2 regions of the Nocardia sp. NPDC001965 genome follow, and region 1 is predicted to be linked to the other one. Evidence: predicted binding sites of a transcription regulator. Region 1 holds the regulator's gene; the other holds the start of a gene.
What was found. Region 1 encodes HspR, which represses chaperone genes until heat shock. Its sites were predicted from a motif close to ANNTGAGTNNNNNNNACTCANNT; they were not measured.
Positions count from the first base shown of each region.

Region 2: lon (endopeptidase La) is a predicted target of HspR. The motif match lies at 3,581-3,603, and genes of this name have one in related genera.

Region 1 is NZ_JBSFDZ010000007.1:45,341-52,598, reverse strand. Features, by position in the region: gene clpB (ATP-dependent chaperone ClpB) at 1-116, opposite strand, end outside; gene ACWCPQ_RS13170 (globin domain-containing protein) at 449-1,606, shown strand; gene ACWCPQ_RS13165 (FAD-binding oxidoreductase) at 1,671-2,453, shown strand; gene ACWCPQ_RS13160 (heat shock protein transcriptional repressor HspR) at 2,799-3,218, opposite strand; gene dnaJ (molecular chaperone DnaJ) at 3,218-4,390, opposite strand; gene grpE (nucleotide exchange factor GrpE) at 4,562-5,287, opposite strand; gene dnaK (molecular chaperone DnaK) at 5,284-7,137, opposite strand.
Region 2 is NZ_JBSFDZ010000006.1:202,618-209,875, forward strand. Features, by position in the region: gene ACWCPQ_RS12570 (thiamine pyrophosphate-binding protein) at 1-1,358, shown strand, start outside; gene ACWCPQ_RS12575 (alpha/beta fold hydrolase) at 1,442-2,251, shown strand; gene ACWCPQ_RS12580 (PP2C family protein-serine/threonine phosphatase) at 2,254-3,504, shown strand; gene lon (endopeptidase La) at 3,680-5,968, shown strand; gene ACWCPQ_RS12590 (fasciclin domain-containing protein) at 6,145-6,792, shown strand; gene sigK (ECF RNA polymerase sigma factor SigK) at 6,944-7,258, shown strand, end outside.

The DNA.
Region 1 (7,258 bases):
AGCAGTGCCACCAGCAGATGGGCCGGGCGGATCTCCGGATTGCCGGCGGCCGAGGCTGCCTGCAATGCGGCAGTCAGCGCGGCCTGGGTCTTGGTGGTGGGATTGAACGAGTCCACGAAGCACCTTCCTGCTAGTCGATATCTCATCCGGCATCCGCACCGATCCCGGTGTCTCGTGCCGTTCTGCCCGATTCAACGTTCGAAAGGTTGAGTCTGTTCCGCTCAACTTTGAAATTTTCGGTGACGACTCACCCGCACCGGGTTGCCAGAAAAGTGCTGGATCACGGCTCACAACGACGCGTCGGTACCCGCGAACAAGATCAGCCAAACCCGGTAACCGTATTTCACACCCACCATCATCTCTTTTTTCGGGGATACTGGTCGGGTGAAGGGCCGCCGTAACGGTCGGTCCCTCCGGGTCGGAATTCAGGGAAAGGAAGCTCCACGCCGTGGATGCGCGTTCGGCAGCGCTGGTCCGCGCCAATTTCCAGTCGGTGGTCGATGCGCCGAGTGGACCCGAGCGGTTGGTCAGCGCTTTTTACGGTCACCTGTTCGCGGAGAACCCGCGGCTGCGGGAGCTGTTCCCGCCCGCCATGGATATGCAGGCGAAGCGGGTGGTCACCGCTGTCCAGTACATGCTCGACCACCTCGAAGACTGGGATCGGGCCCAGAAATTCCTCGAGCAACTGGCCCGCGACCATCGCAAATACGGTGTCGATGCTTCGCATTACGACCAGGCCGGGCCCGCGCTCTACGCCGCCTTCCAGACCTACAACGGCCCCTACTGGACCAGAGAACTCGCCGAAGGGTGGCGCGATGTATGCCTGCTCATCGCCGCCGCCATGGCCATCGGCGCCAATTCCGATGATTCGCCGCCCTATTGGGAGGCCACCGTCGTCGGCCACCGGCACGTCCTCGAAGACCTGGCCATCGTCCGGCTCCAGTCCGACGACCCGATTCCCTACCTGGCCGGCCAGTACGTCCCCATCTCCGTGCCGCAGCGGCCCCGGATGTGGCGCTACCTCTCGCCCGCCATCCCGTCGAACCCCTACGGCGAGATCGAATTCCACGTCCGCAAGGTGCGCGGCGGCTGGGTGAGCCCGTCGATCGTGAACGAGACCAAGGTCGGCGACCGCTGGCTCATCGGCGGACCGCTCGGCGGCCTGCAGGTGGACCAGGACAGCGGCCGGGATGTGCTGATGATCGGGTCGGGCACCGGTGTCGCGCCGTTGCGCGCCCAGCTGATCGAGATGGGCCGCCGCGGTATCAACCCCCGGGTGCACTTCTTCATCGGCGGGGTGTACCCGTGCGATCTGTACGACGTGGAGAACATGTGGCAGCTCTCGCAGAGCAACCCGTGGCTCACCATCGTCCCGGTGTGCGAGCACAAGACGAACCCGTGGTGGTATCCGCATCCCACCGAGGACGCGCCCTACGGGATGCACCGGCGCCTGGTCGGCAACCTCGGCGCCGTGGTGGCCAGTTTCGGGGCATGGGAGGATCGGCAGATCCAGATCGCCGGTTCGGCGAAGATGATCGCCGATACCCGGCGTGCACTGCTCGCGGTCGGCACCCCGGAGGAGATCATCAGCACCGATCCGGTCTGATCGGTATCGCATATCGAGCACCGGACGGGTCGCCGTCCGGCCCGGCCCGTCAGGTGAGTGAGGTATGACCAACGACCCGAGCGCGTCCCCCGGCCATCCGTCCCAGCGGGACTACTGGCTGGCCGATGTCGTCGAACACCACCGGCTGCGCCACGATATGGCCGTGGTCCGGTTGATCGGCGAATACGTGCCGTTCCTCGCCGGACAGTCCGTGCAGGTCGAGGTCCCGCAGTTCCCGGGGATGCGGCGCCGGTTCTCCCCCGCGTTACCGCCCTCGCTGGACGGCAAACTCGAATTCCATGTCCGCACGGTCGCGGGTGGCTGGTGCAGCGCCGGGATCGTCGCCGATACCGCGGCCGGAGATCGCTGGAAGCTCTCGGCACCCGAAGGCATGTTCACCGTGGACCCCGACGGCGACGAGGTGGTGATGATCGCCGGCGGTACCGGTCTGGCCCCGCTGCGCGCCCAGATCCTGGAACTGGCCCGGCATCCGGACCCACCCACCACCTATCTGTTCTTCGGCGGTTCCGCGCCGCGCGACCTGTACGCCGCCGATATGCTCGTGCTGCTGGCCGCCGACCTGCCCTGGCTCACCGTGGTACCGGTGGTGGAGCGGCTCGACGACCCGTCCTGGCCCGATAAATGGTACGAAAGCCACCGGGTGGATATAGGTTTCGACGACGACGACCTGTTACAGGGCACCCTCGCCGAAGTGGTCGGCTCCTACGGTTCGTTCAACCGGCACCAGGTCCTGGTCTGCGGATCACCCGCGATGACCAGGTCCACGGTGGAACGTCTACTCGACGCCGGCACCCCGGCCGAGCGGATCCAGTTCGAAGGAGCCTGAACCCGCGCCGATCGACAGACCCGGAGCCGAGCGACCCGCGGTCGCGACCCCGGAGCGGCACCATCAGCATGGCCGGAGACGAACGACGCGTGACCGCAACCCCGAATGCGGCCGTCGAAGCAACCGGGTTCACATGACCCGACCGCCACGCCGGAGGCGGCCCGATCGACACGTCGGGGTCCCGTAATCCCGACCGCAGCGCCGAACAGCCCACCTCAGTGGCGGGGCCCGCCCCGGTTCTGGAGCGACAGAGCGAAGGAGCGCAGCGACTGAGCGCCGGAGTGAAGAACCGGGGTCACGAGGGCCCCGCCTGCGACGCCGGAGGCGGCGCAATAAACACAGCCGTCAATACTTCCGCCGGTTCCGTGGCTGCCATACCACCAGCGCGGTATTGCGCTGCGGTGGAATCAGTTCCGGCCGGTAATCCGGCCGGGCCCGTTCCCGTTCCAGCTCCGCGGACAGGTCCAGCACTCGCTGCTGGAGTTCGGTGACCTGATTGGTGAGCTCGATGATCCGTTTGATCCCGGCGAGATTGACGCCCTCGTCCTGGGAGAGCCGCTGCACCTCGCGCAGCAGTTCGACATCCCGTTCCGAATAGCGCCGGCCGCCGCCGGACGTGCGCTGCGGTGTCACCAGGCCCAGCCGGTCGTAGGTGCGCAGGGTCTGCGCATGCATACCGGCCAGCTGAGCCGCCACCGAGATCACGAAATATTCAGTGCTCGATTGGCGCGCGGACTTCGCCTCGGGTGGTCGTTTCGGCTCCATTACGCACCTGCCCATCCCGCTCTCGGATCGAAGCCGCTGGCCTTCTCCGCCTCCTGCAGCGCGCGCAGCGCTGTCACGGCGTCGTCGTCCAGCTTCGGCGGCACGGCGACCTTCACGGTGACCAGCAGATCACCGGCTCCGCCACCACGTTTGGGAACTCCGCGGCCGCGCACCCGCAGGATGCGGCCGTCCGCGGTACCCGGCGGCACCTTCACACCGACCCGGCCCTCCAGAGTGGGCACCGATACGGTCGTACCGAGCACCAACTCACTGTAGCTGACCGGAAGTGCCAGAGTGAGGTCGTCGCCGGCCCGGCCGAAGACCTTGTCCTGGCTCACGTGCACCGTGACGAACAGATCGCCCGAGGGCGCGCCCCGCAGCCCTGCTTCGCCCTGTCCGGCGAGCCGGATCCGTTGCCCGTCCGCGATACCCGGTGGGATCCGGACGTTGATGGTGCGGGTGCGGTTCTGGATACCGCTGCCGTGGCAGTCCACGCACGGGTCGTCGATGATCGAGCCGGAGCCGCGGCACTCGTCGCACGGTTCGCTGAATCCGAACGCGCCCTGATTACGGCTCACCACACCGCTGCCGTTGCAGATCGGGCAGACCCGCGGGCTGGTCCCGGGTTTGGCACCGCTGCCGTGACAGGTGGTACACGGTGACGGGCTGGTCAGGTACAGGGGCACCGTGACGCCCTTGGCCGCCTCGCGGAACCCGAGCGTCGTCTCGGCCTCCACATCGGCGCCCCGCCGGGGGCGGCTGCCAGTGCGGGTGGCACCGCCGCCCCGGTTGAACAGGCCACCGAACAGGTCACCGAGGCCGCCGTCGGCACCGCCGGCACCGGCCTGGCCGAAGATATCGCCCAGATCGAAGCTCTGGGAGAATCCGCCGCCTGCTCCCGGGGTGAAGCCGCCACCCCGGCCGTACCCGCCGCCGGAGAACAGGCGTCGGGTCTCGTCGTACTCGGCGCGTTTGGCCGGGTCGGACAGGATGGTGTGCGCCTCGCTGACCGCCTTGAACCGCTCCTCGGCCTTGGCATCGCCGGGGTTGGCGTCGGGATGAAGATCACGGGCGAGCTTGCGATACGCCTTCTTGATCTCTTCGGTGGAAGCGCTGGAGGAAACACCCAGCTCCTTATAGAAGTCCTTCTCGATCCACTCCCGCTGGCTCACCGGGCATCTCCTCCTCTCGGTACCGTTCCACGACCCGGGCGGGCCGCTGCGTGGTCACACTTTCCTACCGTCTCCGGGCCCGTCGCGCGTGGCGTGACGGGCGCGCGGCGCCCCCGGATGTCTCCGGGGGTACGCCGCGCGACCCGGTCCGTGGCTTTCGCCGCGGAGTCGTTACTTGTCCGAGCCGGCATCAGCATCCGATGCCTCCGCCGCAGCGGGTTCCGCCGCGGTCGCGGAACCCGGGTTCGATCCGAGATCCCCCACCCCGTCGGTCACGCCGACCAGCGCGTGCCGTAGCACCCGCTCACCGAAGCGATAACCCTTGCGCATCACCACGCCGATCACCGGATCGTGTCCGGATCCTTCGTGCTGAACCGCCTCGTGCAGGTTCGGATCGAAAGACTCGCCCTCGGAACCGAATTCCTCGAGACCCTGTTTGCGCAGCGCCTCGATCAGTTTGTCGGCCACCGAACGCAACGGCCCGGATTCCAGGTCACCGTGCGCCTTCGCGCGATCCAGATCGTCGAGGACACCGAGCAGTTCGGTGACCACGGCGGCCTTGGCGGAATCCGTCGCGGTCTTGCGATCGCGTTCGACCCGGCGCCGGTAGTTGGTGTATTCGGCCGTCAGCCGCTGCAGATCGGCGGTGCGCTCGGCGAGTTCGTCCGAGGCCCCGGCCGGAACCTCGGCGGGCGCCGTCTCGACACCGTCACCGTCGAGACCGGCCTGCGGCGCCTGGGGGGCTATGCCCTCTTCGGCCCCGGCCGGGGCGGCGCCGTTGGCCGCCCCGGCCTGATCCCGTACCTCACCGGTCTCCGGGTCGATCTTGCGCTTGTCGACGAAGCTGACCGGTTCCGCTGGCTCTCCCGAGTTACCTTTGTTTCCCGAATTCGTCACTTCTTCTCCGTGTCGACCGGCTCGTCCACGACCTCGGCGTCGACCACTTGGTCGTCGCCGGCGTCCGCGCCCGCGGCGCCGTTACCGGCGGCCCCGCCGTCCGAAGCGGCCTGGGCCTCGTAGATCGCCTGGCCCAGCGCCTGCGATTCGGTGGCCAGCTTCTCCACGGCGGCCTTCACCGCGGCGGTGTCGGTGCCCTCGAGCGCCTTCTTGGCGTCGTCGATCGCGGCCTCGACCTTGGACTTCACATCCGCCGGAACCTTGTCCTCGTTATCGGCGATGAACTTCTCGGTCTGGTGTACCAGCGACTCGGCCTGGTTGCGGGTCTCCGCTTCCTCCCGGCGCGCCTTGTCCTCGGCGGCGTGCGCCTCGGCGTCCTTGACCATCCGGTCGATCTCTTCCTTGGACAGACCGGAGCCGTCCTGGATCTTGATCGTGTTCTCTTTACCGGTGCCCTTGTCCTTGGCCGTGACGTGCACGATGCCGTTGGCGTCGATATCGAAGGTGACCTCGATCTGCGGCACCCCACGCGGGGCCGGCGGGATACCGGTCAGCTCGAAGGAGCCGAGCAGTTTGTTGTGCGCGGCGATCTCGCGCTCACCCTGGAACACCTGGATCTGCACGGACGGCTGGTTGTCGTTGGCCGTGGTGAAGGTTTCCGAACGCTTGGTCGGAATGGTGGTGTTGCGCTCGATGAGGTTGGTCATCACACCGCCCTTGGTCTCGATACCCAGCGACAGCGGGGTCACATCGAGCAGCAGGACGTCCTTGACCTCACCCTTGAGCACACCGGCCTGCAGGGCGGCGCCGACGGCGACGACCTCATCCGGGTTCACGCCCTTGTTGGGCTCCTTGCCGCCGGTCAGTTCCTTGACCAGTTCGGAGACCGCGGGCATGCGGGTGGAGCCACCGACGAGCACGACGTGGTCGATATCGGAGACCTTGATCCCGGCGTCCTTGACCACGGACTGGAACGGCGCGCGGGTGCGGTCGAGCAGGTCCGAAGTGATCTTCTGGAATTCGGCGCGGGTCAGCTGCTCGTCGAGGAACAGCGGGTTCTTGTCCGCGTCGACGGTGATGTAGGGCAGGTTGATCGAGGTGCTCTGCGAGGAGCTCAGCTCGATCTTGGCCTTCTCGGCGGCCTCACGCAGCCGCTGCATGGCCATCTTGTCTTTGGTCAGGTCGATGCCCGAGCTGGACTTGAACTTGTCGACCAGCCATTTCACGACCCGCTCGTCCCAGTCGTCACCACCGAGGTGGTTGTCACCGGAGGTCGCGCGGACCTCCACGACGCCCTCACCGATCTCCAGCAGCGAGACGTCGAAGGTACCGCCACCGAGGTCGAAGACCAGGATGGTCTGTTCCTTGTCGCCCTTGTCCAGGCCGTAGGCCAGGGCGGCGGCGGTGGGTTCGTTGACGATGCGCAGGACGTTGAGGCCGGCGATCTGGCCGGCTTCCTTGGTGGCCTGACGCTGCGCGTCCTCGAAGTAGGCGGGGACGGTGATCACCGCGTCGGTGATCTCCTCGCCCAGGTAGGACTCGGCGTCGCGCTTCAGTTTCATCAGCGTGCGCGCGCTGATCTCCTGCGAGGTGTATTTCTTGTCGTCGATCTCCACGGTCCAGTCGGTGCCGATATGGCGTTTCACCGAGCGGATCGTGCGGTCGACGTTGGTCACGGCCTGGTTCTTGGCCGGCTGACCGACCAGTACCTCGCCGTTCTTCGCGAACGCGACGACAGAGGGCGTAGTGCGCGAACCCTCGGAGTTGGCGACGACGACCGGCTCACCACCTTCGAGAACGGCGACGACCGAGTTCGTGGTCCCGAGGTCGATTCCGACCGCACGAGCCATTTGTTTCCTCCTCATTTTTCGACTGCTTGTGTCTGTCCGGGCCGGTGCCCATGGCGCGGCGTGCCGGTGGGCCCACCGCATGGACCAGCCCCAGGCAGAACATAGAGCACGGTCCCAGCAA
Region 2 (7,258 bases), on a different contig from region 1:
GCCCGGCCGCGGCCCTCCGGTCCAATTTCCGGATCGACCAGGACGCACTGGTCCGGGCCGTGGGCGCGGTGAGCGAGCGCGTGTACTCGGCGCAGACCGCGGTCGCCGATGTGACCCGGGCGTTCCGGACGGCAACGACTCGGCGCCGGACGGTGGTCCTCAATATCGCGATCGATATCGCCGCCGCATCCTGCACCGCGGGCGGGCCGGTGGCGCTGCCCGCGCCGCCGATCCGGGTGAGACCGGGTATCGAGGCGGTCCGCAGACTGGCCGAGGCGCTGCGTGCTGCGCGCAAGCCGGTATTCATCGCCGGTCGCGGCGCCCGCCACGCCGGACCCGCGATCGTCGCGCTGGCCGGGGCATGCGGGGCGCTGGTCGCCACCTCGGCCGTCGCCAACGGGCTCTTCGCCGACGACGAGTTCGCGCTCGGTATCTCCGGGGGCTTCTCCTCGCCCACCACTGCCGAGTTGATCGCCGCCGCCGATCTGGTCGTCGGCTGGGGCTGTGCGCTGAACATGTGGACCACCCGGCACGGACGGCTGCTCGGCGAGGGTGCCCGGATCGTGCAGGTCGACGACGATATCGACGCCATCGGAGCGCACCGCCCGGTGGATATCGGGGTACTCGGCGACTGTGACACGACAGCCCGCGATGTGCTGGTGGAGTTGCGGTCGGCCGGCCCGGACGAGGTGACCGGTTACCGCACCGCCGCGGTCGCATCCCGGATCGCGAGCAGCGGCCGGTGGCAGGATGTACCGGTGGTGGCTTCCGCCGCGGGCGATCGGATCGACCCGCGGGAACTGACGATCGCACTCGACGAGATGCTGCCCGCGCAGCGTATCGTCTCGATCGACTCCGGGAACTTCATGGGCTATCCCGCGACGCATCTGTCGGTGCCCGACGAGAACGGATTCTGTTTCACCCAGGCGTTCCAGTCGATCGGGCTGGGACTGGGCACCGCCATCGGTGCGGCATTCGCGCGGCCCGACCGCCTGCCGGTACTGGGTGCCGGCGACGGCGGGTTCCTGATGGCGATCACCGAACTGGAGACGGCGGTGCGCTGCGAACTGCCGCTGGTGGTGATCGTCTACAACGATTCCGCCTACGGCGCCGAAGTGCATCACTTCGGGGACGCCGACCACGGCGCGGTGACCTTCCCGGAGACCGATATCGCCGCTGTCGCCGAGGGGTTCGGCGCGACGGGCGTCACCGTTCGATCGGTCGGCGACCTGGCAGCGGTGCGCCGATGGCTCGACGACCGGGGCCGGACGGGCCGGGCGCGCCCGCTGGTCCTCGACGCGAAGATCACCGACGACAACGGTGCGTGGTGGCTCGCCGAGGCGTTCGCCGGACACTGACCCGCCCCGGACGGGGCTTCGGTTTCCGGCCTGCCGGTACCGGCCGGGCCCGGCGTTCGGTGTCGCGGTGCGAGGATGGGTGGGTGGTCGATGTAGTGAGCAGGAACCGGGTGACGGTGTCGGGCCGTGCCGACGGGCCGACCGTGGTGCTCGCGCACGGGTTCGGCTGCGACCAGGGCCTGTGGCGGCTGGTGATCCCGCTGCTGGAAGAGCAGTTCCGGGTGGTGCGGTTCGATCATGTGGGGTCGGGACGGTCGGATCTGTCGGCCTGGGAGCCGGGACGGTATTCGACCATGGCGGGCTACGCGGAGGATCTCCGGCAGGTGTGCCGGGCGGTCGGACCGGGACCGGTGGTGCTGGTCGGCCATTCGGTGGCGGCGATGATGGGTGTGCTGGCCGCCGCAGCGGAGCCGGATCTGTTCCGGGGACTGGTGTTGCTGGCGCCGAGCCCTTGCTTCATCGACGACCCGGCCACCGGGTATCGGGGTGGCTTCAGTGTTGCCGATATCGAGGAGTTGCTCGATTCGCTGGATGCCAACTACCTGGGGTGGTCCGGGGCGATGGCGCCGGTGATCATGGGTAATCCGCAGCAGCCCGAGCTGGCGCAGGAGCTCGAGAGCAGCTTCTGCCGCACCGACCCCGAGATCGCCCGGGTGTTCGCCCGCGTCACCTTCTTGTCCGACAACCGCGCGGATCTCGGGGCGGTGCAGGCTCCGACGCTGGTCGCCCAGTGTTCGAACGACGCGATCGCCCCCTCGGGAGTGGGGGAGTTCGTCCGGTCGAGCATCCCCGGCAGCCGGTTGGTGACCCTGGCCGCGACGGGGCACTGCCCGCAACTGGCCGCCCCTGAGGAGACCGCGGCGGCGATCACCGATTTCGTGCGCGGTTTGTGACGATCATGGGCCGCGCGGAAGGGCCGGATCGTGATCGCCCGGGGTCGCTGCCCGCGGATCCGGAGCAGCGCGCCGAATTCAGCGCGCTGTTGGAGGATGATGTCGAGGACCTGTACGAGAACGCGCCGTGCGGATACCTGTCCACACTGCTGGACGGTCGTATCGCGAAGGTCAATGCCACGCTCCTGGACTGGCTGGGTTACCGCCGGGAGGAACTGGTGGGTCGCCGCTACTTCAGCGATCTGCTCACCGTCGGTGGCCGGCTCTACCACGAGACGCATTTCGCGCCGCTGCTGCGGATGCAGGGTCAGATCAGCGGTATCGCTCTGGAAATGCGGGCAGCCGACGGGTCGCGCTTACCGGTGCTGGTCACCTCGACGGTCAAGACCGCAGCGGACGGGCACGGACTGCTTATCCGCAGCACGGTCTTCGACGCCCGGGAGCGCCGCGCCTACGAAACGGAGTTGCTGCGTGCCCGCCGGGAAGCCGAACAGGAGCGTGAACGCCTACAGCGCCTGAATGTGACGCTGCAGCGCACCCTGCTGCCCTCGGCGCTCGAACCGGTCGCAGGGATGGATATCGCCGCCCACTACCACGCCGCCTCCGCCGACGAGGTCGGCGGCGATTTCTACGATGTGTTCCCCATTTCCCCGAATACGTCGGGATTCTTTCTCGGCGACGTATGCGGAAAAGGCGTGGTCGCCGCCACGCTCACGTCCCTGGTCCGGTACACCCTGCGCGCCGCCCCGGTCCACGACCCCGACCCCGCCGCCGTGCTGACTCACCTCAACACGGTGATGGTGCGCGCGTCACCGCCGGGCACCGTTCGCTTCTGCACGGTTCTCTACGGCCAGTTCACCCTCGATACCGGTGATCCCGCCGGGCCGCGTGCCGCGGTCACGATGGCCGCCGGTGGGCATCCCCCGGCCCTGCTGCTGCGGGGTGACGGCAGCGTCGACTATCTGCACACCCACGGTGGGCAGTTGATCGGCGCGCTCGCCGACGCCACCGTGGTCACCCGCTCGTTCACGCTGAGCCCAGGCGATACGTTGCTGCTGTATACCGACGGGTTGACCGAGGCCCGGACCCCGGACGGTTTCTACGGGGAGCGCGCCCTGCTCGACTTCGTCCGCGCGCTGGCTCCGGCCACGGCCACGGCCACCGTGGCCGCGCTGAAGGAGTTGCTCGCCACCTTGCGCTCCGGTGTCACCGACGACACGGCCCTGCTGGCCCTGCACCTCCGACGCGGCTGATACCCCCGATTTCCGTCGCATTGCCCCGGCTTCGCCGTGGGCGAACACCGGGACGGAACAAAGCCGAATGCGACGAAGTTGAGTGGGAGTAGCTCAAGTATTGGAGGTTGTGTTCGTGACTACACCACTGAATCTTCCGGTGCTGTTCCTGACCGATCCCATCGTGCTCCCCGGGATGGTCGTGCCGATCGAACTGGACGAATCCGCCCAGGCGGCGATCGACGCAGCGCAGGCCGCGAAGACCGGGACCGTACTGCTGGCCCCGCGGCTCACCGAGGGTTATGCCGCCTACGGCGTGATCGCCACCGTCGAACAGATCGGCCGGATGCGCGGCGGCGCGGCGGCCGCGGTGCTCAAAGCGGAACGGCGCGCGAAGATCGGGCACGGTGTCACCGGACCCGGCGCGGCGCTGTGGGTGGAGGCCGAACCGGTCGAGGTCCCCGCCGCCGACGGCCGCACCCGCGAACTGGCCGAGGAGTACAAGAAACTGGTGGTATCGGTGCTGCAGCGTCGGGAGGCGTGGCAGATGGTCGATGCGTTCAACCAGCTCACCGATCCGTCCGCCATCGCCGATACCGCCGGCTACGCCGCGTATCTCACCGATGAGCAGAAGCGCGAACTGCTCGAGACCCCGGATGTCGCGCAGCGGCTGAACCTGCTGATCGACTGGACCCGGGCCCATATCGCCGAGGCCGAGGTCACCGAGAAGATCGGTGACGAGGTCCGCGAGAACATGGAGAAGAGCCAGCGCGAATTCCTGCTGCGCCAGCAACTCAACGCCATCCGCAAGGAACTGGGCGAGGACGAACCCGACGGCGCCGACGACTACCGCGCCCGGGTCGAACAGGCCGAACTGCCCGACAATGTGCGTGAGGCGGCGTTGCGCGAGGTCGGTCGCCTGGAGCGGTCCAGCGATCAGAGTCCCGAGAGCGGCTGGATCCGGACCTGGCTCGATACCGTGCTGGAACTGCCGTGGCAGGTGAAAACCGAGGATTCCGCCGATGTGGCGGCGGCTCGGGCCGTGCTGGACGCCGATCACCACGGCTTGGACGAGGTGAAGGATCGGATGGTCGAGTACCTGGCGGTGCGGGCGCGACGGGCACAGCGCGGCCTGGAGGTCGTGGGCGGTCGTGGGTCCGGCGCGGTACTGGTCCTGGCCGGCCCGCCCGGTGTCGGCAAGACCTCCCTGGGCGAATCCGTGGCCCGGGCGCTCGGGCGCAAATTCGTCCGTGTCGCCTTGGGCGGGGTACGGGACGAAGCGGAGATCCGCGGCCATCGGCGGACCTATGTGGGCGCGATGCCCGGCCGGGTCGTCCGCGCGATCAAGGAAGCCGGATCGATGAATCCGGTCGTGCTGCTGGACGAGGTCGACAAGGTCGGTTCGGATTTCCGCGGTGACCCCGCGGCGGCCCTGCTCGAGGTGCTCGATCCGGCGCAGAACCACACCTTCCGCGATCACTACCTGGATCTGGACCTCGATCTGTCCGATGTGCTGTTCCTGGCCACCGCCAACGTCATGGACACCATCCCCGGCCCGCTGCTGGACCGGATGGAAGTGATCACCGTCGACGGATACACCGAGGACGACAAGGTCGCCATCGCCCGCGACTTCCTGCTGCCCAGGCAGCTGGAACGCAACGCGCTGACCGCCGAGGAGGTCCGGGTCACCGATGCGGCGCTGCGCGAGATCGCGGCCGACTACACCCGGGAAGCCGGGGTGCGACAGCTGGAAAGGCTGATCGCCAAGGCACTGCGTAAGGCCGCGACCCGGTTGTCGGAGGTCGCCGTGTCCACGACGGCACTGACCATCGATATCGGCGATCTGAAGGACTATCTCGGACGGCCGCGTTTCACCCCGGATTCGGCGGAACGCACTGCCGTACCCGGTGTGGCGACCGGACTGGCGGTCACCGGTCTCGGCGGCGATGTCCTCTACATCGAGGCCAATACCGCAGCCGGGGAGCGCGCCCTGACGCTGACCGGTCAACTGGGCGACGTCATGAAGGAATCGGCACAGATCGCGCTGACCTATGTGCGCTCGCACCTCGGTGAGATCGGGATCGAATCGGCTGTACTGGACGGAAATCTGCACGTCCACGTTCCGGCCGGGGCGGTGCCGAAGGACGGGCCGTCCGCCGGTGTCACCATGGTCACCGCGCTGGTGTCGCTGGCGCTGGGCCGGCCGGTGCGCTCCGATGTCGGAATGACCGGCGAGGTGACGCTCAACGGCCGGGTGCTGCCGATCGGCGGGGTGAAGCAGAAACTGCTCGCCGCCCAGCGCGCGGGGCTGAAGACGGTGTTCATTCCAGCTCGCAACGAGCCGGACCTGGACGACGTCCCCGCCGATGTGCTGGCCGATCTGGACGTTCGTCCGGTGGGCGATGTCGCCGAGATCCTGGCCTACGCCATCGAACCGGTCCGCGAACCGGCCCTCGACGGCCGGGCCCTGGCGGCCAGCGCCTGATCCACGGTCACGGGCCGCGGTGCTCCTTCGGGAGCGCCGCGGCCCCGTCGTATCCGACCCTTCTTTCGGCCGATCCCGGTCCACGCCCATCCGCGGTGCCGACCCACCCGAATTCCGTCCGGCAATGTTCGCGGTGCGGCCGCAGCGGTCGTCCTGGCTGAAAGTGATGGGAATCCATGAAGAGCATGCAAAGCGGTGTGCTTGCGGCGGCGGTCGTTTCGGTTGCCGCCCTGCTGGGGTCGACGGCGTGTTCCACCGACGCATCGAGCGATTCCGCCGCTCCGGCCACGAGCAGCCCGATGGCGAACGCTTCGGCCGCCGGCGATCCCGCGGCCGGTCTGGTCGGACCCGGTTGCGCGGACTACGCGGCGCAGGTCCCCGACGGGGCCGGTTCGGTCGGCGGTATGGCGCAGGACCCGGTCGCGGTGGCTGCCTCGAACAACCCGATGCTGAAGACCCTGGTACAGGCGGTATCTGGTCAGCTCAACCCGAAGGTGAACCTGGTCGATACGCTCAACGGCGGCGAATTCACGGTGTTCGCCCCGGTCGATTCGGCGTTCGCCGCCGTCGCTCCGGCGACGATCGAGAGCTTGAAGACCGATTCCGAAACTTTGACGAAGATCCTCACCTACCATGTGGTTCCCGGCCGGATCGCGCCCGCGGATATCGCCGGTGACCACGCAACGGTCGAAGGCGCCAACGTCGCGGTCACCCGGAAGGGCGAGAACATCGAGGTCGGTGACGCCTCGGTGATCTGTGGGGGTGTGCAGACCGCCAACGCCACGGTGTACATGATCGACAAGGTCCTGATGCCGCCGGCCTGAGCCTTTCGGATGCGTGTGCCGGGTGAGTGCACCAGACTGTCGGCATGATGCGTTGTGTTCGGCACGGTGATCTGAACAACAACCCGGGCGGCGAACCGATCCCGGCCGCGGCCGGTGGCGAATGCCTTGCCATGCAGTCGAGGGCACGATCATGACGAATCGGCCGGGGTCCGGCCCCGGACCGATCCGATTGGCGGATTCGGAGACCGAAGACGCGGCGGCATGCTCGGTCCGCACCGACGGTCACGACGACCGGGCGACGCAGCGGCGCCTCGCCGACCTGCTGTCAGCGGCCGGCGAGGGCGACCGGGAAGCGTTCACCAGCTTCTACCGCGAGACCAGTCCCCGGGTATTCGGGCTGGCGCGGCGGATCCTGCGCAGCCCGGCCGCAGCCGAAGAGGCCACCCAGGAGGTGTACCTCCAGGTGTGGTCCGCGGCCACCCGCTACGACCCGGACCGGTCGAGC